One region of the Halomonas sp. G11 genome, then DNA from elsewhere that is predicted to be linked to it. Evidence: predicted binding sites of a transcription regulator. Region 1 holds the regulator's gene; each other region holds the start of a gene.

Region 1 (7,330 bases):
ATGGGGCAAAGTCCACTCGGTCAATGTTACTCTTACGCCAGATTGTCATTTTTAACGAGCCACCGATTGCCCATGCCAGCAACAACTGAAACCACCCCCTTTCGCCAAAGCGCATTGCGTACGCTAGACATTGAGCAAGCCGCCATCGCAGGCTTGGCCAGCAAACTGGATGCGCATTTCGACCATGCCTGCGAGCTGATTCTGGCCTGCCAGGGACGCGTGGTGGTTACCGGCATGGGCAAGTCAGGCCATATTGCCGGTAAGATCGCGGCGACACTGGCCAGCACCGGCTCGCCAGCGTTTTTTGTTCACCCTGGCGAAGCCAGTCATGGTGATCTGGGCATGATTACCCGCAACGATGTCGTGGTCGCGCTCTCGAACTCAGGGGAAACCGCTGAGGTGACGGCCCTGCTGCCGCTGCTGAAGCGCCTGGGTACACCGCTGATCAGCATGACAGGACGCCCGACCTCTACGCTTGCCCAGCATGCGGATGCACACCTTAACAGCAGTGTCGACCGGGAGGCCTGCCCGCTGGATCTAGCGCCGACAAGCTCCACGACAGCGGCATTAGCCCTGGGCGATGCGCTCGCGGTTGCCCTGCTTGAAGCACGCGGCTTTACCGCCGAGGATTTTGCCCTGTCGCATCCCGGCGGCAGCCTGGGCCGACGCCTGCTGCTACGCGTTCGCGATTTGATGCACCAAGGCGATCGCCTTCCCCAGGTTGCCCTGGGCAGCCCCCTACGCGATGCGTTACTGGAGATCACCCGGCAGGGACTGGGGTTCACCTGCGTGGTGGACCCAGACGGACTGCTGGTCGGCGTATACACGGATGGCGACCTGCGCCGCACCCTGGATAATTTCCACGACCTGCGAGATGTACGGGTAGATGACGTCATGACCCGACCTGGCAAACGCATATCTCCCGACCTTCTCGCGGCGGAAGCCGTTCGCATCATGGAAGACAATCGCATTACCGCGCTGGCAGTGGTGGACGAACACCAGCGCCCGATAGGCGCGCTGCATATGCATGACCTGCTTGCCAGCGGCGTTATTTAACTTCAATCGACCGGAGACCCAATGTCCCTTTCTGCTGACCTACTCGACCGACTACGTCGCATTCGCTTATTTGCCCTTGATGTCGATGGTGTTCTCACCGACGGTCGGCTTTACTTTCAAGCCGACGGTGTCGAAATCAAAGCATTTCATACCCAGGACGGCCATGGGCTCAAGCTGTTGAAACGCGCAGGCATCTCGGTCGCCTTGATCACCGGCCGCGACTCCCCCATGGTCAGCCAGCGCGCCGCCGCACTGGGCATTCCCCACGTTTATCAGGGCTGCGAGGACAAACTGGCCGCCCTTCGCGGCCTTTGCCAGCGCCTGGAGCTTGATTTGTCTCAAGTTGCCTATTGTGGTGACGACCTGCCCGACCTGGCCAGCATCAAACGCTCAGGCGTCGGCATCACGGTACCCAACGCCCCTGACTACATGCACACCCACGCTGACTGGGTCACCGAACGCCTGGGGGGGCACGGTGCTGTCCGCGAAATATGTGATACGTTGCTTGATGCTCAGGGTCACTGGGGCGCGGTTGTCGATACTTATCTACACGGCTGAGGCACTATGCTAAAGACATGGCCTACGCGTCTGGGACTGGCACTTATCGTGCTGGCTCTGGGCGGCTTGCTGGTATGGCTGGACCCGGGCGGCCTTCAAACCGTCCCGACAGACCCGGACGCCCGTGCCGAGGAGCCAGGCCACGTCCTTCACGATGCCGAACTGACGCTGTTTGATGAGCAGGGGAATATTCAGCAGGGATTAACCACGCCTCGCCTGGTGCATACTCCCCAATCCGCCTCGACACTCGCCGAGACCCCGCATGCCACGCTTTATGACAGCGAGCGGCGCGTCTGGAACGCCACGTCAGAGATAGGTACGCTTAATACCCGTTCTCAGGAGCTGACGCTTTCGGGCGACGCAAGATTGATCGCCCCTGAAGAAGGCTGGCAGCTTGACACGGACGTTCTGCACTATGAGGGGAAAACCGCCCATGCGTGGAGTGACACTCATGTGCTGCTCCAGCAACCACCCCAGCGCATGACAGCACGGCGTATGGATGCATGGCTCAACGAGGAGGAAGTGCGGCTTGAAGGTGACGTTCAAGGCCACCACCCTCCGGAGACGCAACCCGGACAGGAATGAAACATGAAAGCGTTTATCTACACGGCGATGGCGGCTGCCTGCCTAGTGCCTTTTTATGCGACGGCGGATAACCACCAGCAGCCGGTTGAAGTCGTCGCCGACCAGCTCGACCTGGATCAGCGCGCCGGTACAGCGGTCTACACCGGCGACGTCGAAATTCGCCAAGGCAACATGCTGATAAGAGGCGACGAAGTGGAAATCCAGCGTAACGAGGAAGGCGAGCTCTCCCGGGCCACAGCGCTGGGCGAACGGGCCTATCTGCGGCGCCAGCCCGAGGATCAGGATGGCCCGATGGAAGGCTGGGGTCGGCGGGTGATCTACCATGTCGCCGAGCGCCGGGTCGAGTTGATTGATCAGGCGGAAATCATCCAGCAAGGCGACCGCTTTACCGGGGGACGCCTGGAATATTTCATCGACCAAGAGGTCGTCAAGGCGCGTTCCGATGTCGACAATCAAGAGTCGCAGCGCATTCGCATGACGCTGCAACCCGAAGGTTAAGGAGAGCCAGATGGCCGTTGCCGACAACAGCGCAACACGAACGCTATACGCCCGTCACTTGGCAAAAAGCTACAAACGCCGGCGCGTGGTGAAAGACATCAACCTGGATATCTCACAGGGCAGCATCGTCGGCCTGCTCGGCCCCAATGGCGCTGGCAAGACCACGTCATTCTACATGATTGTCGGCCTGGTCAAGGCAGATGCAGGCAGCGTTGGGATTGATCACCTCGACCTTTCCCGAGCGCCCATGCACGAGCGCGCCAAGGCAGGCATTGGCTATTTGCCCCAGGAGGCGTCGATCTTCCGCAAGCTTTCCGTCGCCGACAACATCATGGCCATTTTGCAAACCCGTAACGACCTGGACCGCGCCGGACGCGAAGCACGCCTGGAAACACTCCTGGAAGAGTTTCATATCACCCATATCCGCGACAATATGGGCATGAGCCTTTCCGGGGGCGAACGGCGGCGCGTCGAGATCGCAAGGTCCCTCGCCACCGAACCTGCGTTCATTCTGCTTGATGAACCTTTCGCGGGTGTAGACCCCATCTCCGTGGGCGACATCAAGTCGATCATCCGCGCCTTGAAAGACCGCGACATTGGCGTCTTGATTACCGACCACAATGTGCGTGAAACACTGGATATCTGCGACGTGGCCTACATCGTTGGCGACGGGCATATCATCGCCAGCGGTTCGCCGGACGCTATTCTTGACAATCAGGAGGTACGTGACGTTTACCTAGGTGCTGATTTTCGTCTCTAAAGCCCTTAATGGCATATTTATTGCCAATGGCATACTTATTGCACTTGCACCCGATCACAACTCGCACTAGGGTGGATGCTTTCCGATAAACGAGTGGTTCTCAGATGGTCATGAAAGCTTCTCTTCAACTGCGGATCGGCACCCAGCTCACCATGACACCTCAGCTGCAGCAGGCGATTGCCCTGCTACAGCTATCAACGCTCGATTTACGCCAGGAAATTCAGCAAGCGCTCGATGCCAACCCCATGCTCGAGCAGGAAGACGAGTTCAGCGAAAGCGAACAAGCCGCCAGCGAGCCGGAAGAAAGCGAGTGGGCAGATAGCATTCCCAAGGAGCTGTCCGTCGACAGCGACTGGTCAGATACCTATCAGGATACGGCTGGCAGCGGCAGCACAAGCAGCGACGGGCCTGACTTCGAGCGCCAGGCAGCCGGGCAAAGCCTTCATGGCCATCTCCTCTGGCAACTCGCCATGACCGATTTGAGCCAACGCGAACAGTTAGTAGCCGAAAGCCTGATTGATGCGCTGGATGCTAACGGCTATCTCACCCAACCCCTTAACGACATCCGTGAAGGACTGCGAGATCAGGGCGTGGAAGGCCTCAGCCAGCGCGAGGTCGAAACCATTCTGCTGCGGCTGCAACAGTTCGAGCCCACCGGCATCTTCGCCCGCGATCTTCGCGAATGCCTGATGCTTCAGCTCGCCGCCCTGCCCGACGACACCCCGCTGCTGATGCCTGCCCGGCGGCTGGTCCGCCAGTTCCTGGAAGCCCTGGGCAAGAACGATCAGCGCCTCCTCAAGCGGCGACTCGGTCTGGACGATGCACAGCTCGATGACGTCATCCAACTGATCAGAAGCCTGGACCCGCGCCCCGGCAGCGTTTACAGCGCCACTGACGATAGTTACGTGATTCCCGACCTGGTGGTTCACCACGATAACGAAGGCTGGCACCTCGAACTCAACCCCGAGGCCTTGCCCAAACTCAGGATTCAACCCGACTACGCCAGCCTGATCAAGCGCGCCGACAAAAGCCAGGATAACCAATTTCTCAAGGATCACTTGCAGGAAGCCCGCTGGCTGATCAAAAGCCTCTCCAGCCGCAACGACACCCTGCTACGCGTTGGGCGGGAAATCATTACCCGCCAGATCGGCTTTCTCGAACACGGCGAAGAAGCCATGAAACCGCTTATCCTGGCCGATATTGCCGATGCGGTGGAGATGCACGAATCGACCATTTCTCGTGTCACCACCCAGAAGTTCATCCATACACCGCGGGGCATTTTCGAACTTAAATACTTCTTTTCCAGCCAGATCAGTAGCCAGGACGGCGACAGCCACTCCAGTACGGCCATTCGCGCACGCCTCAAAAAACTGATCCAGGAAGAACCCCCCGGCAAACCCTTGTCGGATAGCCGTCTGGTCACCCTGCTGGAGGAAGCCGGTATCCACGTGGCCCGACGCACGGTCGCCAAATATCGCGAAGGCATGGGCATTCCTTCGTCCAGCGAACGCCGCCGCTTACGTTAGGCAAATGGAAACTCACTACAAGGGCTTTGCTTAACGCCAAAAAGGGTTACAATCGAAGAACAGTCCGACGGATAAGGAGTACGTCAATGCAAGTCAATATCACCGGTCATCATGTAGAACTGACTGACGCCTTGCGTGACTATGTCAACGAAAAGTTGGAACGCGTTGAGCGCCATTACGACAACATCACCACCGTACAGGTAACGCTCTCGGTCGAAAAAGAGCGTCAACAGGCCGCCTGTACGCTGCACGCTGCAGGCGCTGACTTGCATGCCGAGGCCCTTGATAACGATATGTACGCCGCCATTGACGCCCTGGCGGACAAGATCGATCGACAACTCGTTAAGCATAAGGAAAAAGCACAAGCCCGCGCCCAGGGCGCAGGTGTGCGTTAATTCAATGACGTTGGCCACAATCCTCCCCCCGGAACGCGTTCTCTACGATGTGCCCGGGGGCAGCAAAAAACGGGTGCTGGAGTTTTTCAGCACCTTTATCGCCCAAAACATTCCCAGCCTCGACAGCCAGGAGGTGTTCAGCCGTCTGATTGGCCGTGAACGCCTCGGCAGTACGGGGATTGGTAACGGCGTGGCGATTCCCCATGCGCGAAGTCCGCATTGTGATTCGCCCATCGCCGGCTTTCTCAAACTCAATGAAGCGGTCGACTTCGACGCCATTGACGGAGACCCGGTTGACCTGGTGTTTGTTCTGCTCGTGCCAGAAGAAGCCGACGACACGCACCTGGCACTGCTGGGCCAAGTTGCCTCCATCATGAATGATGCCGACACGCGCCAGCAGCTACGCAAGTCGGGTAGTCAACGTGAATTGCTGGACCTCATCTCCGCCAAGATACGCGAACAGGCTGCCAGCCTTTAAATAGGCGAGGCGCTTAATGGACCGTCCTAATCCCGGGTCGCTTGTCCAAGTCGCTTGACCGCAAGCAAGAGAGCCTTCATGCAACTCGTCATTATTAGTGGCCGATCGGGGTCAGGCAAATCGATAGCTTTACAGGCGCTGGAAGATCTGGGTTATTACGCTATTGATAACCTGCCCGCCATGCTGCTGGATTCCCTGGTGGAGGAGTTGCGCGATCAGGGCGATCGCACCCACTTGGCTGTCAGTATTGACGCACGCAACCTGCCAGGCGCACTTGCCAAACTTCCCGAACTGCTCAAAGAGCTTCGGCAGCGGACCATCAAGTGCCAGATCGTGTATCTCACCACCGACGCACGCATTTTGCTGGAACGCTATTCAGCTACTCGCAGACGGCACCCGTTAACCCGCAACAGCAGCCTCACGCTAGAAGAAGCCATCGACAAAGAAGAGCAAACGCTGCACGAGATTCGCGACCTGGCCGATTTGACCATCGACACGACCCGGCTTTCGGTGCATGACCTTCGTCGCCGCATCACTGATCAGGTCGCCCATCAGCGGCGTGACCAGCTAACGCTGACTTTCGAGTCCTTCGGCTATAAGCGCGGCGTTCCGCTGGATGCGGATATTGTCTTTGATGTCCGCTGCCTGCCCAATCCCTACTGGGATCCGGCGTTACGGGGCTCCACTGGCCGCGACGCTGACATCATTGCGTTTTTGTCCAGTTACCCACTGGTCGATGACATGACCCGCGATATCGAGGCCTGGCTTGAACGCTGGCTGCCAGCCTATCAGCACAGCCAGCGCAGCTACATGACGGTTGCGATTGGCTGTACCGGCGGTCAGCACCGCTCGGTTTACATCGCTGAACAACTGGCGCAACGCATCGCCAATCTGATGGGTGAAGTACAATTACGCCACCGCGAGCTGGGCTTGCAATACACGGTCAACGCACCGCTTTAGTTCGAGCCACGTTGACCAGACCATCATCTATCGCGAAGACCCTCATAGCCAAAAGGAACCAGGGTGCCAGAACGTAGACTTACCCTCACTAACCAACGCGGCCTTCACGCGCGGGCCGCCACAAAGCTTGTACAATGCAGTCAGCAATTTGACGCCAATGTCCGCGTTTACAAACAGCACCAGGAAGCCGATGCCGCCAATATCATGGCGCTGCTGATGCTCGCAGCCCCCTGTGGCACGGAGTTATGCATCAAAGCAGAAGGCGATGACGCCGAACAGGCCCTGGATGCCATTCAATCGCTGTTCGACGCCCGCTTTGACGAAGACAAATAAAACCCAGTCTGCAACGCTCGGCTAGTTGCCGGCGATGGTCATGCCATCAATCAGCCAGCTACCGGAATGGATACTGCCGCGGCGGTCGATGTCATCACCCACGCCCGTAAGCGCACCGAACATGCGTTCCAGGTTACCCGCGATGGTGAACTCTTCGATAGGGTATTGCACCACCCCGTTT
Region 2 (7,330 bases), on a different contig from region 1:
TCGGCCTGTTGCTGGCGGGCATGCTATTGGCACAAGGTACCTACCTGAATCACCGTAAAGCCGAGATCATCAGCACGCAAATGGGGGAGCGGGCCCTGGCGGTGGCCAAGACGGTGGCCTCGATGCCCGAACTGATCGATGCCTTTGACGATGAAAATCCTGCCAGCGTGATACAGCCGCTGGCCGAACGCGTGCGTCGCGAAACCGGCGCGCGGTACGTGGTGGTCGGCAATAACCAGAGCGTGCGCTATTCGCATCCGGTACCCGAGCGTATCGGCCTGACCATGGTGGGCGGCGATAATGCCCGGGCGCTTGAAAACGGCGAGTCTTATGTGTCGGAAGCGACCGGCACCCTGGGTTCCGCCATGCGCGGTAAAACCCCGGTGCGCGATGAAGCAGGCAATATCATCGGCATCGTCTCGGTTGGTTTCATGCTTGACCGCGTCGCAATGGACATCGCCCGCTATAACAGCCTGGGCTGGACGCTGGTGGCGCTGATGATCGTGCTGGGGTTTGCCGGTGCCTACTGGCTTTCCCAGCACCTGAAACGCGTTATTCTAGGCTTGGAACCCTACGAAATTGCCCGCCTGGCGATGGAGAAAGAGGCCATTCTGCAATCGATACACGAGGGTATCCTGGCGGTGAACCGCGAAGGCCAGATTACGCTGGTGAACCAGCAGGCTCGCTGGTTCCTGGGGTTGGCCGACGAACATATTCTGCTTGGCCAGCCGATCCGCGAGGTGGTTCCCAACTCGAGGCTCCAGGAAGTGCTCAAGTACGGTCAGCAGGAGTTCGACCAGCAAATGTGGCTGGGCGATCATCCGGTAGTGGTGAACCGCGTGCCGATCATCCACGAGGGCGAGATCGAGGGGGCCGTGGCGACGTTCCGCAGCCGCCGGGAAATTGTCGATCTTTCCCAGGCGCTGACCCAGGCCAGCCGGGATGTCGACATGCTGCGTGCCCAGGCGCACGAGTTTTCCAACAAGCTCTACACCATTTCCGGCTTGCTGCAGCTCGAACGCATTGATGAAGCGCTGACGCTGATTCACCAGGAAACCAAGCGCGCTCAGGCGCAGATGAGCTTCTTAATGCGTCACGTCGCCGATACCGTTTTGAGCGGCACCCTGATGGGTAAACTGACCCGAGCCAGGGAGCTCGGCGTGACGCTTGAGATTGACGAACAAAGCTCGCTTGGCTGTCCGTTAACCCCCACCGGGCAGGAAGTGATGATGAGCGTGGTGGGCAACCTGCTGGATAACGCCTGCTACGCAGCCTTGCATGGGCCGAACGACCCACCGCGTGTGCGCTTGTTTTTCACCGACCTGGGCGAGCAATTGCTCATTGAAGTGGAGGATAACGGGCCCGGCGTTATTCCTGACCATGTCGAATCGATTTTCAGCGAGGGCTTCTCGACCAAAACCGGCCAGCATCAAGGGCTGGGCCTTGCGCTTGTGGCACGGCTTTGTCGCCAGCATGGCGGCACGGTCACCCTGGAAGACAGCGAACTCGGTGGTGCCTGCTTTATCGCGGTGCTGGACCGCTCGCTATGTGCCGACGTTGACGCGTCATCGTCCGTGATAAGCTAGCCGGCGCAGATTCTTACAATGATAACTAATGGCCTGTAATTCGGTTAAAGGAAGCCTTATGTCGGCGCACGAGTACGGTATTTTGGTGGTAGAAGACGACTTTCGCATTGCTGATATCCACCGCGCTTTTATCGAGCAAAGCGAGGGTTTTCATGTTGTCGGCATGGCCCGCAACGCCGCTGAAACCAATGCCTTGATGGCCGAGCAAGGCCAGCACGTGCAGTTGATTTTGCTGGATGCTTATCTGCCCGATGTGGAAGGGCTGGAGCTGCTTTGGGCGCTGCGTCGCGATTACGTCCAGGTGGATATTGTCATGGTGACCGCTGCCCGTGAGGTGGATACCATCAGCGAGGCGCTGCGCGGCGGCGTTTTTGACTACCTTATCAAACCCATAGAAGCCGGTCGTATGCAGCAGATGCTGGCGCGTTTTCGCCGTGAGCGTGAGGCATTGGCCAGCCGCGCCGAGATGAATCAAGCCGAGCTTGACCAGGTGCTGGCTCGCGCAAAGCCCGTTGAACCCAATGCCCCCAGTGGGCGAAGCCTGCCAAAAGGTATCGACCGTCTGACGTTACGGTCGGTGGTTGAAGCACTCAAGCAAGCGCATCAGCCGTTGGCTGCCACCCAGGTGGCACGGGGTATGGGCGCAAGCCGTTCCACCGCACGCCGCTATTTAGAGTTTCTGGTCTCAGTGCACGTGGTAGACGCCGAATTGGGCTATGGTGATGTAGGGAGACCCGAACGCCGCTACCGTTTGCGGGCCGATGCCAACGCTTGGCTGGCGGACCTTTAGCCAGGCGCTAAAACTAGGTCCTTAAAACAAGCCCTTTAAAACAGTGAACTTGAAAAAGTCCTGTTAGCGCCGTGAACAAAATGAACACAATGCGCGGAATGAATTTTTTGTGCTTAATGTTCACAAGCTTGTCACACGGGTCTGCCTTCTTCTAACGTTCACAGCGTGAAGCGCTATGCATCAAGACAATACGCATCACTACAACAACAGATCAAAACGTGGAGAACGCTATGACTTTCAAGTCTTCCTTGAAGTACGTAACGCTGCTGGCTCTGCCGCTGGCCGCGATGACGACTTTTTCCAGTACTGCCGCTGCCTTCGAACCGGAAGGTAAAGTCGAGTGTATCGCCCCCTCTGACCCTGGCGGCGGCTGGGACTTTACCTGCCGTAGTGTCGGTAACGTGCTCCAGGAGCTCGACCTGGTGTCGGGTAACGTTCAGACCATCAATATGGCCGGTGCCGGTGGCGGTGTGGCCTACGGTCATACCATCAGCAAGCGTGCCGGGGATGAGGAGCTTCTCGTCGCGGCATCCACGGCCACTACGACCCGCCTTGCTCAGGGCCAGTTCCCTGACATGACCGCGGATATGGTCAACTGGATCGGGGCGCTGGGCGCTGACTATGGCATCATCGCCGTCTCCGCCGATTCCGAATACGATGACCTCAATGAGCTGATGGATGCCCTTAAAGAGGATCCACGCAGCGTCAAGTTTGCAGGCGGTAGCGCCAAAGGCGGCTGGGATCACCTCAAGGTATTGATCGCGGCTCAGGCGGCCGAGGTCGAGAACCTGCCCCGCATCGCTTACCTGTCTTACAACAATGGCGGCGAAGCACTGACCCAGGTGATCGGCGGCCACGTTGAAGCGTTCACCGGCGATATTACCGAGGCTCAAGGCTTCATGGAGTCGGGTGATCTCAAGGTGCTCGCGGTACTGTCGGAAGAGCGCCTGCCCGGCGACCTGTCCGATATCCCCACCGCACGAGAGCAGGGCATTGATGCGCTGGGCCCCAACTGGCGCGGCTTCTATATGCCGGCGGATATCTCTGACGAGGCCAAGCAGTACTGGGTCGATGCCATGGATACCATCTATGCCAGCGACGAGTGGAAGAACGTCATGCAGCAGAATGGCCTGATGCCTTTCCACATGAGCGCCGGTGAGTTCGAGACCTTCGTTAAAGAACAGATCAAAGATATCGAACAACTGTCCACGGATATCGGGCTGATTCAGTAATGGTTTTCAACGATCGTATCTTTGGGATCCTGATGATCGTCCTGGCCGTCGCGTACGGCTGGGGCGCCACCCAGTTTCAAGAACCCTTTGGCGGGTCCGAGGCGGTCGGGCCCGATACTTTTCCTCTTTTACTGGCCGTCGTCCTGGGGCTGTCCAGTCTGTACATGGTCGTACGGCCGGACCCGGATAATGCCTGGCCATGGAGCCGTACCGGCATCGAGCTGATCGTTGCGGTGGTCGTGCTGATCCTGTATGCCATGTTGCTGCAACCGCTAGGCTTCATCATCAGCACGGCCCTGGCTGTGGGCACCCTCTGCTGGCGCATGGGCTCACGTCCGGTCAAGGCCTATATCACCGGAGCGGTTTCCGGTGTGGTGGTGTACCTGGTATTCAGCTATGCCCTTGATCTGGCGCTACCGCTAGGCATATTGTCGTTCTTGGAGGTGGGCTAATGGAAACGCTTGGCTTCTTGATGGACGGGTTTGGCGTCGCGCTGCAGCCCCATAACCTGATGTTTGCACTGATCGGTGCCTTTTTGGGCACCTTGATCGGTGCCTTGCCAGGCCTGGGCCCGGCCAACGGGGTGGCGATCCTGATCCCGCTGGCCTTTACCCTCGGCCTGGCGCCGGAAACCGCCCTTATCATGCTCACGTCGGTGTATGCCGGGGCGATGTATGGCGGGCGCATTTCCTCGATACTGCTCAATATTCCCGGTGACGAACCGGCGATGATGACCTGTCTCGATGGCTACCCGATGGCACAACAGGGCAAGGCGTCCGAGGCGTTGGCGATCTCTGCCGTGGCGTCCTTTATCGGTAGCCTGGTGGCCACCATAGGCCTGATTATATTGGCCCCCTTGTTGGCAAAATTCGCCCTGACCTTCGGGCCTGCCGAGTATTTCGCGCTGTTCCTGTTGGCGTTCGCAACCCTGGGCGGTATTACCGGCAAGAATCCGATGAAGACCGTGGTGGCAGCCGCCATCGGTTTGATGATTGCCACGGTGGGTATCGATTCCACCGGCGTGCAGCGCTTTACCTTTGGAACGCTGGAACTCTACGAAGGCGTGGATTTCATCATTGCCATTGTGGGCCTGTTCGCCATTTCCGAGCTGTTGTTCTTCATCGAAGAGAAGGCCGGTGGTGGCAAGGAAAAAATGGCGGTCAACAAGCTCTCGCTCAAGTGGAAGGATATCCGTGAGATCCTGCCTTCGAGCTTGCGTGGTGGGGTCCTGGGTTTCATCGCTGGCGTACTGCCGGGTGCCGGTGCGTCGCTAGGTAGCTTTATCGGTTATACCCTGGAGAAGAAAGTCGTCGGCAAGAAAGGCTACTTCGGCAAGGGGGATCCTCGCGGTGTTGCAGGTCCTGAGGCCGGTAACAACGGCGCTTCAAGCGGCGCGCTGGTGCCCATGTTGACCTTGGGTGTGCCGGGTAGCGGGACGACGGCGGTATTGCTGGCGCTGTTGATTTCGCTGAACATCACCCCCGGCCCGCTGATGTTTACCCAGAACGCCGATATCGTCTGGGGCGTGATTGCTGCCCTACTGGTGGGTAACTTCCTGCTGCTGATCCTGAACATTCCGATGGTGGGAATCTTCGTCAAGCTGCTGTCGGTACCCCCCATGTACCTGCTGCCGATCGTTACCATGATTGCCTTTGTCGGCATCTACTCGATCAGCAATACCGTCTTCGATCTCTACTTCATGGTGATCTTTGGCGTTGCCGGTTATCTGTTACGCAAGCTTGAGATTCCCCTGGTGCCGATCATCCTCGGCCTGTTACTGGGGCCGGAGATGGAAAAGAACCTGCGCCATGCCATGGATATTTCCGACGGTGACTGGACCATACTATGGAACAGCGGCCTGGCCATTGGCCTGTGGGTCTTTGCCGGTCTGGGCTTGATCCTGCCCTATATTATTGGGCCCATCCTGCGCCGCCGGATGCGCAATCCCATTGAAGAGGGTACGTCTGGCAGCGATTAATCCTGGAAGGGATCCATCGACCCGGGAAGAAACGGGGCGTCGACGAGAGTCGGCGCCCCGTTTTTGCACGGTCGCAGTGCATTGAGCGCCAGTGGTGCATAATCAGCGTGCGCTCGCCAACAGAAGCCGCGCCATTTTGGTGCTTCTGGCCTTTTGGGGGTTTTTTAGACTTATCTTAAGTTGCTGATTGTGCGCTTATAAGTTGCTTATGTGCCAATCTGGCGCAGCCCTTGCAAATTGTTTGTTGCTAGTGGACGTATACCAGCCTTTGTTGCTTGGCATACGACGCCAATAAACGAGCCCCCAGCATAAGGGGTGCAAGGAGATTCAAGTGACCACTTTCCTACGCAAGACACACCCAAAGACGTCTCGAGTGTTCTCAACTGCCCTGCTAACCGCCGCTGTGATGGGGGGCAGTACCCATGCCATCGCGCAAGACGATGACCCGATCAAGGTCGGTATCCTGCACTCGCTCTCAGGCACCATGGCCATCAGCGAAACGGTTCTTAAAGACACTGTCGAGATGCTGATCGAACAGCAGAACGAAGCGGGAGGTCTGCTTGGCCGTGATATTGAAGCGGTGGTGGTCGACCCTGCCTCTGACTGGCCGCTGTTTGCCGAGCGCGCCCGCGAGCTGCTTGAACAGGAAGAAGTGGACGTCATTTTCGGTAACTGGACCTCCGTATCGCGTAAATCGGTACTGCCCGTGGTGGAAGAGCTGAACGGTCTGCTGTTCTATCCGGTGCAGTACGAAGGTGAAGAGTCGTCCGAAAACGTCTTTTACACCGGCGCGGCGCCCAACCAGCAGGCGATCCCGGCCGTCAACTACCTGCATGACCAGGTCGGCGTGGAGCGCTGGGTGCTGGCGGGTACCGACTACGTCTATCCGCGCACCACTAACCGCATCCTGGAAGCCTATCTGAAAGAAGAGTTTGGCGTGGCCGACGAAGATATCATGGTCAACTACACGCCCTTTGGTCACTCCGACTGGCAGAACATCGTGTCGGAAATTGGCCGCTTCGGCAGCGAAGGCAAGAAGACCGCCGTGGTATCCACCGTTAATGGTGATGCCAATGTGCCGTTCTACCGTGAGCTGGGCAACCAGGGGATCGACGCGGCGGACATCCCGGTGGTTGCCTTCTCGGTGGGCGAGCAGGAGCTCACCGGGATCGATACCGGACCGCTGGTGGGCCATCTGGCGGCCTGGAACTACTTCATGAGCGTGGATACCGACGCCAACTACGACTTCATCGACGCCTGGCTTGAGCATACCGGCGAAGACGACGCCGTGACCAACGACCCGATGGAAGCCCACTACATCGGCTTCAACATGTGGGTAGAGGCGGTTCAGAAAGCCGGTACCACCGATGTGGACGCGGTTAAAGATGCCATCATCGGCGTGACCGTGCCCAACCTGTCGGGCGGTTCGGCCGCGATGATGCCCAACCACCACATCACCAAGCCGGTGATGATCGGGGAAATTCAGGACAACGGCCAGTTCGCCGTGGTGTGGGAAACCCCGTCGACCGTAGCGGGCGATGCCTGGTCAGACTACCTGCCCGGTTCGCGTGATTTGATCAGCGACTGGCGCAAGCCCATGGAATGCGGCAACTACAACGTGGCGGAAAACCGCTGCATGGGTAGCGATGCCGAAGAGCAGGCAGAAGAAGCACTGGCCGAGTAAGCCCGTGTCAGGGGCGGTGCAAGCCGCCCCTTGTTTGATCCGTTTACCTTATTCATCTAC
Region 3 (7,330 bases), on a different contig from region 1:
CTGATCCAGAGGCAGGTGCGCCAAATAGGCCAGCGATGAGTAACCGGTACCATAGTCATCCAGCGAAAAACGCACGCCCTGCTGCTTGAGTTGCCGCATTTTCTCACGGGCATCATCGCGCTCTTCGACAAAGAGCGACTCCGTCACTTCCAGTTTCAGCCTGTGACTGGGCGCGCTTGTGCGCTGCAATATCGACTCCACCTTGTTGACGAAATCGACCTGCCGGAACTGCAGCGGGCTGACGTTGACCGCCACGCTCAACTCGGCAAACCCAGGTTTGTGGGCCCATTGTGCCAATTGCTGACAGGCAGCCTCCAGCACCCAATCACCTACCGGGTTGATCAGCTCGGTCGATTCGAGCAGGGGAATAAACTCGCCAGGCATGACCAATCCGCGTTCGGGATGCTGCCAACGCAGCAGACCTTCGACCCCTATGCAGCGGCCCTCCTGGTCAACTTGAGGCTGATAATGCAGCCGCCATTCCTCATTCGCCAACGCCTGGCTCAGTTCGTTTTCCAGGCGAACCCGTGCCAGCAACTCGGCTTGCATGGTAGGGTCAAAAAAGCTCAAGGCGCAGCGACCACTGCTTTTGGCCTGGAAAAGCGCCATGTCCGCCTGCTGCAAGTAATCATCGACTGAGCTGGTGTGATCGTTGACGACCGTAATCCCGATACTTGCCGTGACGTTAAGGCTCTCGCCCTGGATCATCACCGGCAGTCGAATCAAGTCTTGAAGCTTCTGCGCGATATTTTCAGCAAGTTCAGCAGTGTGCTCCCGGCTTTTACTCATACCTTCGATCAGCACGGCAAATTCATCGCTCCCCAGCCGCGCCAGGGTGTCCGTTTCACGCAGCATTTGCCCCATTAAACGGGCGAGATGCTGCAGCAATTGATCCCCAACGTAGTGGCCCAGGCTATCGTTGATTTGCTTGAAGTTATCGATATCGATAAACAGCAAGGCTCCCCAGCGAGCATGACGATTCACGTCCTTTAAAGCCGCTTCCATGCGATCCATGAACAGTCGCCGATTGGCAAGCCCAGTCAATGGGTCGTAAAACGCCAGTTGGTGAATTTCCTGCTCTGCCGCTTTACTCTCGCTAATGTCGCTCATGGTGGCCACGTAATGGGTCAGAGCGCCTTGCGGGTCGTAAACGGCACTGATGGTCAGCCATTCGGGAAATACATCGCCATTCTTGCGCCGACTCCAGATTTCTCCTTCCCAACTCCCGGCCATCTGAACCCGCTGCCATAATTTGCGGTAGAAAGCACTATCATGTCGGCCAGAGTTCAACATCCGCGTGCTTTTACCCACCAGCTCGGCTTCGCTATAGCCGGTGATCCGCGTAAAGGTATCGTTGACTTTCAAAACATGGCCGTTTGCATCGGCAATCAACATGCCTAGATGGGTCTGGAAGGCCGTGGCGGAGATACGCAGCTCCGCTTCACTTTGGTGTAACCGATGCTCAAAGCGCAGCCGGTTAAGGTAGTGACGCACTCCCCAGGCGCCCAGCAGCGCAATCAGCAGCATCACCCCTGCCAGTATCCCGGCACGCTGTCGCCAGTTGGCCAATTGAAGCTGGACGTCCTCGCCCACGACCACGAGCAGCGGCAGTTCTTCTATCCACTGCATCTGAAACAGCCGCTCGCGCTGGTCCAGCGGTGAGGTCACACGTAACGACCACTTATCGACATCCCGTTCAAGCATCGCCAGGGTCTCGGGACTGTCCACCTGCCATCCAGCGGTAATGGGGTCCTCAAGAATAGGTAAACGGGCAATCAGCTTGAGTTCACCATCTACCAGCGCAATACTTTCGCCGCTGGACACGCCTAGACGCTGCAAGGCGCGTTCAAAAACCGCAGGGGAAATACGCGCGACCGCGATGCCATTAAATTCGCCGTTATCACGGGTCAAGCGACGAGCCTGATAAAGATAGTAGCGCTCGTCGTGAGAGGTCGAATAAAGCGGCGTCACCAGCTCGTTGCGATCTTCCGTGTCACGAAACGCTTTAAAAAACGAGCTGTTGCTAAGGTCGCGCCCTATTGAGTCAGCGCTAAGTGCGCTGGCCCGAACAATACCTTCAGCATCGATAACACCAATATCATCGACCCAGTCGACAGAGCGTGTTCGGTTGCGTAATGCCTGTTGAATCGCAGAATACTCACCCTGCGTCGGCATGCCCTCGAGTTGCACCAGTTCGGCAACGCTCAAAAGGGCCTGACCGCTTTGCGCAAAAACGCCTTTCGCCCACTCGACCACCACATCGGCTCTGGCTGCATTGCGTGTTTCAATGGTCTGGATTTCCTGGCGATACTGTTCGTAGAGTATCCACACAAAGATACTCAGGAGCAGCAACAGCGCCACCCCGTAAATCGTTAAAGCACCACGGCGCTGATGGCGATACTTCTTCGCCAAATCGGCCGATAACGGAGTAACAGGTTGTGGCATTGCGCGGGCGCCTTGTCATAAAGTGGCACTAAACAAACAGAACCGTCCTAACATAAGCTCAAACGTCGATGATATTGAAGAACTATTTTTGAAAAGTACATCGGCCTTTTTCAATTCCTCTATCATTAAATCAACTGATTGCCCGCCATGAGAGCTTGATATGCCCGCACTTGGTCAAATGAGCGACTATGAGATTCGCCTGATTCGTGTTTTTCAAACGGTGGTGGAGTGCGGAGGCTTTACGGCGGCCGAGACCACGCTGGGCATCAGCCGGTCGGCAATCAGCCAGCACATGAACGACCTGGAAGGACGACTGGGCTTTTCGCTGTGCCAGCGTGGGCGTGGCGGGTTCAGCCTGACCGAGGAAGGCAAAGAGATTTATCAGGCAGGCATGACGCTGCTTTCCGCGCTGGAAACCTTCAAAAGCGATGTCAACGCGCTGCATCACACCATCAGGGGGGAGCTGAATATCGGCATTACCGACAACCTGGTGACGCTACCCGCCATGCATGTCACCCATGCATTGGCCAGACTCAGCGCCCCGGAGCATGATGTCACGCTGAACATACACATGGAGCCATCGGATGCGGTGATTCGCAGCGTGATGGATGGCCACCTGCATGTCGGGGTCGTGCCCGCGGTCAATCTGCCCACCAGCCTAGATACTCAGCATCTCTACGATGAACCTTCCTTCCTGTACTGCTCGGTGGGGCACCCGTTGTTCGATAAGGCAAGCGATCACCTCACGCTGGCCGAGCTTGCGTACCATCCCGCCATATCGCCCCGCTATCCGCTGCCCGTTGAGGCACGCCAGGCCCACGATGCCCTCAATCTGCGCGCCTCCGCATCTGACCGTGAGGGCGCGGCATTTTTGATTCTCACCGGGCGTTTTATTGGCTTTCTTCCCGAGCACGTCGCGGATCAATGGGTCTCGGCAGGCAAAATGCGCGCCCTGAACAGCACAAGCCAGCACTACCGTATCCCCTTCGTGCTCATTGCCCGCCGCGACCGCCGACCCAATCGGGTCGTTGACGCCTTTTTAAACTTCATCGATACGCCACAAACGCCAACACCCGGCATCTAGCCGGGTGTTGTGAGGCATTTTGGTAAAGTGCGTGTCGCGCGACTAGGGTAGTTGCTCGGCAGGCTCCGTGTCCGTCACCGGCGACGGCCCCACTGACGGTGCGGAGGAAAGCACCTGACTGGCGACATAGTAAACGATCGCGCCAAGCGCCGAGCCCGTAAACCAGCCGTAGTCATAGAACCAGTACATCGTGCCGGTGGTCAGCGAAATCAGTGTCAGCGCCACGGGCACGCCAAAGGCGATAAAACCGGCAACATTGACAGCCGGATACGCATGGCTGTCCATATACAGGCTGGGCACATCCAGACGCTGCTTTTTAATCAGGAAGTAATCCACGGCCATGATACCGGCGATCGGGCCCAGCAGGCTGGAATACCCCAGCAGCCAGTTGGAGTACATCTGTTCAAGCGATACCCCCGGGGGAATGATGCCCGCTTTTTGCAACAGGTCGTAACCCATCAGCAACACACCCACCGCGCCGGTCATCAGTACGCCACGCGTCTGGTCAATAAACTTAGGCGCAATATTCTGGAAATCATTGGTCGGCGAGACAATATTGGAAGCCGTATTGGTAGAAATCGTGGCAATAATAATCAGCAGCATCGCCAACACGACCCAAAATGGATTATCGATAAAGCCGATCAACCGCACCGGGTCGGCCACGGTTTGACCGACAAGCGTCTCGGAGGCAGCGGTCATCACCACGCCCAGTGAGGCAAAGAAAAACATCGTCAGCGGCAGGCCAATCACCTGCCCGGCAATCTGGTCTTTCTGGCTTTTGGCAAAGCGGCTGAAGTCAGGAATATTCAGCGACAGCGTGGCCCAGAAGCCCACCATGGCCGTTAACCCGGCAAAGAAGTAGCCATACACCGACGCCCCTTCAGGACGCGATGGCGGCTGCGCCAGCAGCTCGGTCATCGACGTGTGCGGCCACGCCCACACCATCAAGCCGATACCCACCGCCAGCAGCAAAGGAGCAGCCAGCGTTTCCAGCCACTTGATCGATTCCGCACCACGAATCACTACGTACAGGTTCATCGCGCCAAACACGAAGAAACCGATGACCTCACCGACGCCCCCCAGCGCCGCCCAGGCCGGTATCAGTTCCGAGAGCAAAAGATGAATGGCCAACCCGCCAAACATGGTCTGGATACCAAACCACCCGCATCCGACCAGGGCGCGCACCAGACACGGTACGTTGGAGCCAAAGATCCCGAACGAGGAGCGCAGGACTACGGGGAAAGGAATCCCGAATTTCGTCCCCGGAAAGGCGTTGAGCGTCAGCGGAATCAAGACAATCACATTGGCGAGTAATATCGCGAACAGCGCCTCGCCAACGCTCAAGCCGAAGTAGGCCGTTAACACGCCCCCAAGCGTGTAGGTGGGTACGCAAATCGCCATCCCCACCCAAAGCGCGGCGATATTCCATTTTGACCAGGTTCGCTCGCTTGCTTGCGTGGGTGCAATGTCCTCATTGAAACGCGAACTGGAACGAACGTCGTCCCCCACGTCCAGCTCAATCAGCCCGTCTCGATCTACCATTTGAGAGGTTGTTTTCGTCATTGGTCTCTCCTCAGTGTCATCCTGCTTCCCAGAAAACCCTCACGGTCTGAGGTTATTTAAAGCAATAAGCGTGCCGACTAAGCCGCCCTAGGCACTTAACTTATTGATCAAAAAACTGTCTTCCAGGACAAGAATTTTATTGTTTTCGTCATCTTTCCGACTTCTGAGTCACCGAATACCCGGCGGACTCAAAAAGGCTAGATCAAAAAAAATATTTGCACCAACTTTAAACATAAAAACCTGTCTTTATTTTCAATAAAAAACGTTAACTTACTGATTAAAAACCATTAAATAAAAAACCCAAAACAGTGCACACCCTCACCAGATTAGGGAATGCGCCAAGCTAAAATAAAAAAATCAAATTAACTCAATGAGTTAAAAAGCATCTTAAAAAAACCATCGACTGACTTGCTAAAACGCATAACCTGACGATACTTTCTTAAAAGCTGTCGCATTGGTCAGCTTTGAAAGTTACCCGTTAAAAACAGAACATCAAACAAAACTAATGCTGTGGCCTAACGCTAATAAGAGGGAGTGTCTGATGCAGAAGATGAAAATCGGCCTGATTCAAATGGGGCTAAAAACCAGTACCGACCTGGAACCGGCGGCGATTCGTGACGCCATGAACGAGGCTCACCTGCCGCTGGTCGAGCAAGCCGCCGAGCAGGGCGTGCAGGTATTGTGCTTCCAGGAAGTGTTCAACCAGCCCTACTTCTGTCCCAGTCAGGACACCAAGTGGTACGCCGCCGCCGAGCGGGTGCCGGAAGGCCCCACCTGCCAGATGATGCAGAAACTGGCCGCCAAGCACCGCATGGTGATCATCGTCCCGGTCTTTGAGGAGACCGAGACCGGCGTTTACTACAACACGGCGGCCGTGTTCGACGCCGACGGCAGCTACCTGGGCAAGTACCACAAGACCCATATTCCGCAGGTGGCCGGGTTCTGGGAAAAATTCTTCTTCAAGCCGGGTAAATCCAACTGGCCGGTGTTCGACACCGCCTTTGGCAAGATCGGCGTTTACATCTGCTATGACCGTCACTTCCCGGAAGGCTGGCGGGCACTCGCCCTCAACGGGGCCGAGGTGATCTTCAATCCCTCTGCCACCGTCGCCGGGCTTTCCCAGTACCTGTGGGAGTTGGAGCAGCCCGCCTCGGCCGCCGCCAACGGCTGCTTTATCGCCGCCATTAACCGGGTCGGTACCGAAGCACCGTGGAATATCGGCGACTTTTACGGCTCCAGCTATATCGTCAACCCGCGCGGCAAGATCGAGGCCCAGGCCAGCGAAACAGAAGACGAACTGCTGGTCCACGAGATCGATTTGGACATGGTGCGCGAGGTGCGCAACAACTGGCAGTTCTTCCGTGACCGCCGCCCGGAAACCTACACCCGTCTGACCGACGGCGAGTAGCCCGGCCACCTGACAAGCAAAGGAGCGAACAATGAGCCTATTGATCAAGGGCGGCACCGTCGTCACTAACACCGACACTTACCGCGCCGATGTGCTGTGTGTGGACGGCAAAATCCACGCCATTGGCACCAATCTAGACGTTCCCGCTGATTGCGAGGTGGTTGATGCCAGCGACCAGCTGGTGATGCCCGGCGGCATTGACCCGCATACCCACATGCAGCTGCCGTTCATGGGCACCGTGGCCAGCGAAGACTTCTACACCGGCACCGCGGCCGCGCTGGCGGGCGGCACCACGTCCATCATCGATTTCGTGATCCCCCAGCCGGGCCAGTCGCTATTGGAAGCCTTCGAGACCTGGCAGGGCTGGGCGGAAAAAGCCGCCACCGACTTTGCCTTCCACGTGGCGATCACCTGGTGGGACGATAGCGTGCGGGAAGAAATGGGCACCCTGGTGCATGAACACGGCGTGAACAGCTTCAAGCATTTCATGGCCTACAAGGGCGCCATCATGGCCACCGACGATATCCTGGTGGAAAGCTTCTCGCGCTGCCTGGAGCTGGGTGCGGTACCCACAGTGCATGCCGAAAACGGCGAGCTGGTCTACCACATGCAGCAGAAACTGCTCGCCCAAGGCCTTACCGGGCCGGAAGCCCACCCGCTTTCGCGCCCGCCCCAGGTCGAAGGCGAAGCCGCCAGCCGGGCGATCCGCATTGCCAGCACCTTGGGCGCGCCGATCTATCTGGTTCACGTATCCACCAAGGATGCGGTGGACGAAATTGCCTACGCCCGCGACCAGGGTCACCAGGTTTATGGCGAATGCTTGGCCGGTC
Region 4 (7,330 bases), on a different contig from region 1:
CCAGTTGCCAGCGTTGGCAGCCGCGCATGGGAATACGCGTCCAATAGTCGCTTTCGCACCAGGCGGGGCGTCCCGCAGGCATGACGCTGTGATCGGCAACGAGCAGCGTTGCCTCCCAGGCAGGTGCCAGGGGTGCCAGCGCCACGGCGCCATGCTTGGCTTCAGGCTGGCCGGAGACCGGGTCCATGATACGCTGTATCAAGGCGCTGCTGCGTGCATTTTGGCTGAAACAATCCGTCCAGTGAATAGGCACGAACACCTCGCCGCGACGCTGAGCCTTGGATACCCTGGCCCGGGCCCGGTATTGCCCCGTGGCGGCGGACAAGACGGCGAGCGACTGATCCTTTATGCCCGCTTCGGCGGCGTCCTCAGGGTGGACATCGATAAAGGGCTCAGCGCGGTGGTTCATCAGCCGCGGCGAGCGGGCGGTGCGCGTCATGGTATGCCACTGATCGCGTATCCGCCCGGTGTTGAGACGCAAAGGATACGCTTGGCTGAGCCTCTGTTCGGGCCCCCGCGGGGTAATCGGCAGCAACCTGGCGCGGCCGTCAGGCGTGGCAAACTGCCCGTCTTCAAACAAGCGGGCTGTCCCGTTGGGGGCCTGGGCATTTACCGGCCACTGGATCGGCGTAAGCGCGTCATAACCGTCGCGGCCCAGGCCCACGAGGCCTGAAATATCGAACAGCCGCTGGGTAGTAGTGGCATTTTCAAAGCCCGACAGCCGTGCGTGCTCGTCGAATATTTCGCTGGGGTGGGTGTAATCAAACGCCTCCCCGAAACCCAACTGCTTAGCCACATCGCAGATGATCTGCCAGTCGTGGCGGGCCTCGCCGGGCGGCGGCAACATGCCCCGCTGGCGCGAAATACAGCGCTCGGAGTTGGTCACCGTGCCGTCTTTTTCAGACCACCCGGACGCGGGCAGCACGATGTCAGCGTAGGGCAGCAGGTCGGTATTTGCCGCGCACTCCGAGACGATCACCAGCGGACACTTTTCCAGTGCGGCCCTCACGTGGGCGGCATCGGGCAGGCTAATCGCCGGGTTGGTGGCCATCACCCAGAGCGCTTTTATCTCGCCACGCTCGATGGCGTCAAACAGCTCAACCGCTTTGTAGCCAGGGCCATTCGGCAACGTGGGCGCCAGATTGTCGGTGGCCCAAAAGCGGCTGACCAGATCTCGCGCCCCCGGGGTGCCATAATCCATGTGCGCAGCCAGTTGGTTGGCCAGGCCGCCCACCTCGCGTCCGCCCATGGCATTGGGCTGGCCGGTAATCGAGAAAGGCCCTGCCCCCGGCAAGCCGATTTTGCCCCCCGCCAGGTGGCAGTTGATGATCGCATTGCACTTGTCGGTGCCGCTGGACGACTGATTGATCCCTTGGGAGTAAAGCGTTACCACGTGCAGCTGGCTGGCAAACCAGTAGTAGAGGGTTTCCAGGCGCTCGGCATCGATCTCGCAGGCAGCCGCCACTTCAACGATGGAACCAGCCGACTGCTGGGCGGCGCTTAGCGCATCGTCAACGCCTTGGGTATGGCGCTCCAGATACACCGTGTCCAGCTTGTTCTTGGCCGCCATCCAGGCCAGCAGGCCGTTGAACAACACTGCGTCGCTGCCGGGTTTAATGCCCAGGTACAGGTCGGCGATTTCACAGCTGTCGGTCACACGGGGGTCAATCACCACCACGCGCATCAACGGGTTACGTTCTTTGGCAACCTTGATGCGCTGGTAGAGCACCGGGTGATTCCAGGCCAGGTTGGACCCTACCAGCACGACCAGTTCGGCCTCTTCCAGATCTTCATAGTTACAGGGCACCGCATCGGCACCGAAGGCGCGCTTGTACCCCGCCACCGCAGAGGCCATGCACAGCCGCGAGTTGGTATCCAGATGCGACGTGCCCAAGAAACCTTTAAACAACTTGTTGGCAACGTAATAATCTTCCGTCAGCAGCTGGCCCGAAAGGTACGCCGCCACGCTGTGGTTGCCATGCTCGGCCCGCAGGGTGTTTAAGCGTTCGGCGGTGACACTTAAGGCCTGTTCCCACGAGACCTCTTCGCCATCTACACGCGGCTTGATCAGACGCCCCTGCTCGCCCAGCGTTTCGTGAAGAGCTGAACCTTTGACGCACAGCCGCCCGAAATTGGCGGGGTGTTCACGGTCGCCCTCGACAGCACTCAGTGTGCCATTCTCCGCCACGGTCGCGTTAACGCCGCAACCAACGCCACAGTAGGGGCAAGTCGTTTTGACTTGGTACATGATGACTCCTCGGCAAATTGCAAACGCCACCCATAAAAAAACGTCCAGGCCGCTGACCCTGTTGCGCAAAGCGCAAGGCGATCAGCTGGCTGGACGTCGTTGCCGCAGCGGGCACCGCTAAAGGTGCCAAACGTATTGTTTAAAGATACTTATTTGTCTAACAACGTTATTGGGCTTATTCGCTGCCACTGTTTTTTGGTGAACGCACTGCAATGCGCGTTTGTTGCTTGTACTCGTAGGGTTGCAAACCCTAAGCCATTATTCGGAATCGCCTAAATTATTATTTAAAAACAGATACTTAAATAGAAAAACCGGCCGTCTTCCTATCGTCAGCTTACCCCCCTGGCACCTCAAACTTGCGTACTGAAAGTGCAGCTCACCATCCATGGCGCACCAACAGCGTGCACAAAGCCACAAGGAGCGGCCCCTCAGCATTTCTTATACGCCTACTCAACATGATGAAAATAAACTAAAAAAAAAGAATACCCCTGAGTTGGCCGCTGACTTGCTACTAGTTAGATATATAACTTGTTGGCAGCCAATGGCGGCGGCCACGCGTTAATCAACGTTACCGGGCAACGACGCCCCTGACCTTGTTCATCCTGCTCGCAGGAAGCGCATGTGTCAGGGGCGTTTTTGTTTGGAGCGAATCACCATCATGCAAGATGAGGAGCCACCCATGGAAACTTTTTCCCGGTGCTCACCCGATGACCACCTGGTCATCATCGGCAACGGCATGGCCAGCCACCGGTTGGTGGAAGCGCTGGTCAATCATCCTCAACGCCCCAGAGCCATCACCGTGATTGGGGAAGAGCCGGTGCCCGCTTACAACCGCATTCTGCTTTCGCCGTTGCTTGCCGGTGACATGCAGCCAGAGGCGCTAACGCTGCGCGACGCTGACTGGTATCAGGACAACGGCGTAACGCTCAAGCTGGGCGAACGCGTCGAGCACATCGACCGTGACAGCCGCACACTGGCAACCGACGCAGGCAAAACCCTCTACTATGATCGCCTCGTGCTGGCCACCGGCTCACGCCCGACACTTCCCAAGGTGCAAGGTATAGCGCTGGATGGCGTCCATGGCTTTCGGGACCAGGACGACGCCGCAACGCTGGAGGCCATTGCCCAACAAGGCGGCCATGCACTGGTGATCGGTGGCGGCCTGCTGGGCCTGGAAGCCGCCGAAGGGCTACGCAAGCGCGGCCAGGGACTGCAGGTAAGCGTTTTACAACGCAGCGACCGGCTGATGAACCGCCAGTTGGACGCCACCGCCGCCAATCTGCTGAAAGCCTCGCTGGTTGAGCGCGGGCTTAACATCGTCACCCAGGCACAGCTGGCAAAACTCGAAGGCGACCCGACCGGCCGCGTCTGCGCTGCCATCCTGAATGACGGCCGTCGACTGCCCGCCGACAGCGTGATTATCGCCGCTGGCATTACCCCCAACGCCGAATTGGGCCAGCAGGCCGGGCTTACCACCGACCGTGCCGTCAAGGTCGACCGCCATCTCACCACCTCCGACCCGCATATTTTTGCCTTGGGTGAGTGCTGCCAGTTTGAGCAGCATACCTATGGGCTGGTCGAGCCTATCTGGCATCAGGTCGAGGTGCTGGCGGCGGTGCTTTGTGGCGACGCGGGCGACGGTTATCGCGAGGTTCCCACCGCTACCAAGCTGAAAGTCAGCGGCGTCTCGCTCTTCGCGTTTGGCCCTACCGAGGCAGCGCCCGAGCACGACGTCTTGTGCTACCACGACCCCCACCGGGGCGATTATCGGCGCGTGTTACTGCGCGACGGCCGCATTGAAGGCGCCGTGCTGTACGGCGACACCCAACAGGGCCCCTGGTATTTCGAGCAGGCGCTGGCGGGGCACGACCTCAGCGGCTTCCGTCAGGCGCTGCTGTTTGGTGCCGCGGATGTCGAGGTGCTGCGTGAAGCGGCAGCCCAACTGCCCCCTGATTCTTCTGAGCTCTCTGCTCAACATTCTTCCAAACACTCTTCTCATTCAACGTCGGAGGCGGCTTAAGCATGTCTACCCAACAGCAGCTCATTATTATTGGTAACGGCATGGTCGGCCACCACCTGGTCGAGCAACTGGTCGATAACGGCGCTCTTGAGCGCTACCAGGTCACCGTGTTTGGCGAAGAGCGTCACCGGGCCTATGATCGCGTCCACCTGTCGGAATATTTCAGCGGCCGCGATGCCGAGTCGCTCGCCCTGTGCGACGCCGACTACTACACCACCAGCGGCGTCACGCTGCGCACCGGCGAAGCCGTGACGCACATCGACCGCGACCAGCAGGAAGTGGTGACCGACCAGGGCCGATACCCCTACGACAAGCTGGTGCTGGCCACCGGCTCCTACCCCTTTGTGCCGCCGATTCCCGGCAACGACCGTGATGGCTGCCTGGTGTATCGCACCCTGGACGACCTTGACGACATTCGCGCGGCGGCGGAAAACGCCACCAACGGCGTGGTGGTCGGCGGCGGGCTGCTGGGCCTGGAGGCCGCCAATGCGCTGCGCGGCTTGAACCTTGATACTGCCGTGGTGGAGTTTGCCGGGCGGCTAATGCCCATGCAGGTTGACAATGAGGGCGGCGAATTACTGCGCGAAAAAATCGAAGCGCTGGGCGTGCAGGTACTCACCGAGCGCGCCACCCAGCGCATCGAGGATGGCGACGCGAGCCGTCACCGCATGGTGTTCCAGGACGACAAGGTGCTGGAAACCGACCTGATCGTGTTTTCGGCGGGCATTCGCCCCCGCGACCAGCTGGCCCGGGATTGCGACCTGGAGATCGGCGAGCGCGGCGGCGTGGTGGTCGACGACCAATGCCGCACCAGCGACCCCGCCATCCTGGCGATCGGTGAAGTCGCCCTATGGAACCAGAGCATTTTCGGCCTGGTTGCCCCGGGCTATCAGATGGCCAAGGCGGCGCTCGCCACTCTGACCGACGGCGATACCCGCTTTAGCGGCGCCGACATGAGCACCAAGCTCAAACTGCTCGGCGTGGATGTGGGGTCGATTGGCGACGCCCACGGCAACCAGAACCCGGGGGCGCGGATGTTCCGCTACCTCGACCCGCTCACCCAGGTGTACCGCAAGATGGTCGTCTCCAGCGACGGCAAGAAGCTGCTGGGCGCCATGCTGGTGGGCGATAACAGTGCCTACGATACTCTGCTGCAGTACTATTCAAACGGCATCGAGCTGCCTGAAGAACCCGCCTCGCTAATTCTGCCGCAAAGCAGTGGTGCCGCCCCCGCATTGGGCCCTGGTGCGCTGCCGGAAACCGCCACCATCTGCTCCTGTCATAACGTTTCCAAGGGCGACATTTGCGCCACCATTGACGGCGGCACGGCCGATTTAGCGGGCGTGAAGGGCGAAACCAAGGCCAGCACCGGCTGTGGTGGCTGCACGGCACTGCTCAAAAGTGTCGTGGATCACGAGCTCGAAGCCCGCGGCGTGGAGGTCGACAAATCGATCTGCGAGCACTTCGCCCATACCCGCCAGGGGCTTTACGACATTGTGCGCGTGGAAGGCATCAAGACCTTCAGCGAGCTGATCGACAAGCACGGCAACCCTGAGACCCACCGTCTGGGCTGCGATATCTGCAAACCCGCCGTGGCCTCGATTCTCGCCTCCTGCTTCAACGAGCCGATCACCGACGCCGCCCATGTGCCACTGCAGGACACCAACGACACCTTCATGGCCAATATGCAGAAAAACGGCACCTACTCGGTGGTGCCGCGGGTTGCCGGTGGCGAAATCACCCCGGATAAACTGATCGTGCTTGGCGAAGTCGCCAAGAAGTATGGCCTCTACTCCAAAGTTACCGGCGGGCAGCGTATTGACCTGTTCGGTGCGCGCCTGGAAGACCTGCCGGATATCTGGGGCGAGCTGATCGAAGCCGGTTTTGAGACCGGCCACGCCTATGGCAAGTCGCTACGTACAGTGAAGTCCTGCGTCGGCAGCACCTGGTGCCGTTACGGCGTGCAGGACAGCGTCGGCATGGCCATCCAACTGGAAAACCGCTACAAGGGTCTGCGCTCGCCCCACAAGATCAAGTTTGGCGTGTCCGGCTGCACCCGCGAGTGCGCCGAGGCCCAAAGCAAGGACATCGGCATCATTGCCACCGAAAACGGCTGGAACCTGTATGTGTGCGGCAACGGCGGCATGCGCCCGCGCCACGCCGAACTGTTCGCCACCGACCTGGACGACGAGCAGCTGTACCGCACCATCGACCGCTTTCTGATGTTCTATGTGCGCACCGCCGATCGCCTGCAGCGCACCTCGGTATGGCGGGAAAACCTCGAAGGCGGCCTGGATTACCTCAAAGAGGTGGTGCTTGAAGACAGCCTGGGCATTGGCGATGAACTCGAACGTCAGATGCAAACCGTCATCGACAACTACCAGTGCGAATGGGCCGACGCGATCAGCGATCCGGAAAAGCTCAAGCGCTTCAGAAGCTTCGTCAACGACGAGCGCCCGGACCCATCGATCATCATGACCAGCGAGCGCGGCCAGCTACGGCCTGCTTAAGCGACGCTTTTCACTGAATAAACAATGATCAAACGACGAGGCATCCCATGACCGCAACGGCAATGAAAAAAGAGATGGATACCGTGAGTGTTGAAAACAGCAAGACCTGGCAAAAAGTCTGCAGCAAGGCCGACCTGGTGGAATTTTCCGGGGTGGCCGCCTGGCTGGACAATGTGGAGCCCCCGGCCCAGGTGGCCATCTTCTATTTACCCGGCCATGGCAACGAGCTTTACGCCCTCGACCACCACGACCCGTTCTCCAACGCCAACGTCATCGCCCGGGGTATTGTCGGCGATCTAAAAGGCGCCCCGGTGGTTGCCTCACCCATCTACAAACAGCACTTCCGCCTGGAAGATGGCCAGTGTTTGGAAGATGAAGACGTCAAACTGCGGACCTGGAAGGTCGAATTTAAAGGCGATGAGGTATGGATTGAGGGGTAGCGCCACCCCTCGTTAACATGCGCTGCTGTTATACTGTCGCTTTTATCAAGCTCACAGGGCAGTGGCGCCATGAAAACCGAGTCTCATACCTTAGCCTTTTCCGCCTTCATGG

Evidence for each region. The regulator sigma-54, encoded in region 1, starts transcription at its own class of promoters, with help from an activator protein. The targets are predictions, from matches to a motif close to TGGCACNNNNNTTGCTNT.
Region 2: urtA (urea ABC transporter substrate-binding protein) is a predicted target of sigma-54. The motif match lies at 5,806-5,823, and genes of this name have one in related genera.
Region 3: ADS46_RS00890 (NCS1 family nucleobase:cation symporter-1) is a predicted target of sigma-54. The motif match lies at 5,151-5,168, and genes of this name have one in related genera.
Region 4: ADS46_RS04725 (nitrate reductase) is a predicted target of sigma-54. The motif match lies at 2,489-2,506, and genes of this name have one in related genera.

The regions. Positions count from the first base shown of each region.
Region 1 covers NZ_LYXG01000040.1:94,731-102,060, forward strand. Annotated here, with positions in the region: gene ADS46_RS14205 (KpsF/GutQ family sugar-phosphate isomerase) at 73-1,056, shown strand; gene ADS46_RS14210 (KdsC family phosphatase) at 1,078-1,614, shown strand; gene lptC (LPS export ABC transporter periplasmic protein LptC) at 1,621-2,199, shown strand; gene lptA (lipopolysaccharide transport periplasmic protein LptA) at 2,203-2,697, shown strand; gene lptB (LPS export ABC transporter ATP-binding protein) at 2,708-3,457, shown strand; gene ADS46_RS14230 (RNA polymerase factor sigma-54) at 3,562-4,983, shown strand; gene hpf (ribosome hibernation-promoting factor, HPF/YfiA family) at 5,070-5,378, shown strand; gene ADS46_RS14240 (PTS sugar transporter subunit IIA) at 5,383-5,856, shown strand; gene rapZ (RNase adapter RapZ) at 5,935-6,816, shown strand; gene ADS46_RS14250 (HPr family phosphocarrier protein) at 6,880-7,149, shown strand; gene pmbA (metalloprotease PmbA) at 7,171-7,330, opposite strand, start outside.
Region 2 covers NZ_LYXG01000034.1:71,876-79,205, forward strand. Annotated here, with positions in the region: gene ADS46_RS13325 (ATP-binding protein) at 1-1,586, shown strand, start outside; gene ADS46_RS13330 (response regulator) at 1,645-2,376, shown strand; gene ADS46_RS13335 (Bug family tripartite tricarboxylate transporter substrate binding protein) at 2,607-3,608, shown strand; gene ADS46_RS13340 (tripartite tricarboxylate transporter TctB family protein) at 3,608-4,060, shown strand; gene ADS46_RS13345 (tripartite tricarboxylate transporter permease) at 4,060-5,586, shown strand; gene urtA (urea ABC transporter substrate-binding protein) at 5,918-7,270, shown strand.
Region 3 covers NZ_LYXG01000001.1:208,173-215,502, reverse strand. Annotated here, with positions in the region: gene ADS46_RS00900 (EAL domain-containing protein) at 1-2,445, opposite strand, end outside; gene ADS46_RS00895 (LysR family transcriptional regulator) at 2,606-3,529, shown strand; gene ADS46_RS00890 (NCS1 family nucleobase:cation symporter-1) at 3,572-5,092, opposite strand; gene ADS46_RS00885 (nitrilase-related carbon-nitrogen hydrolase) at 5,634-6,500, shown strand; gene hydA (dihydropyrimidinase) at 6,532-7,330, shown strand, end outside.
Region 4 covers NZ_LYXG01000008.1:75,477-82,806, forward strand. Annotated here, with positions in the region: gene ADS46_RS04725 (nitrate reductase) at 1-2,248, opposite strand, end outside; gene ADS46_RS04730 (NAD(P)/FAD-dependent oxidoreductase) at 2,928-4,268, shown strand; gene nirB (nitrite reductase large subunit NirB) at 4,271-6,778, shown strand; gene nirD (nitrite reductase small subunit NirD) at 6,826-7,218, shown strand; gene ADS46_RS04745 (cation diffusion facilitator family transporter) at 7,288-7,330, shown strand, end outside.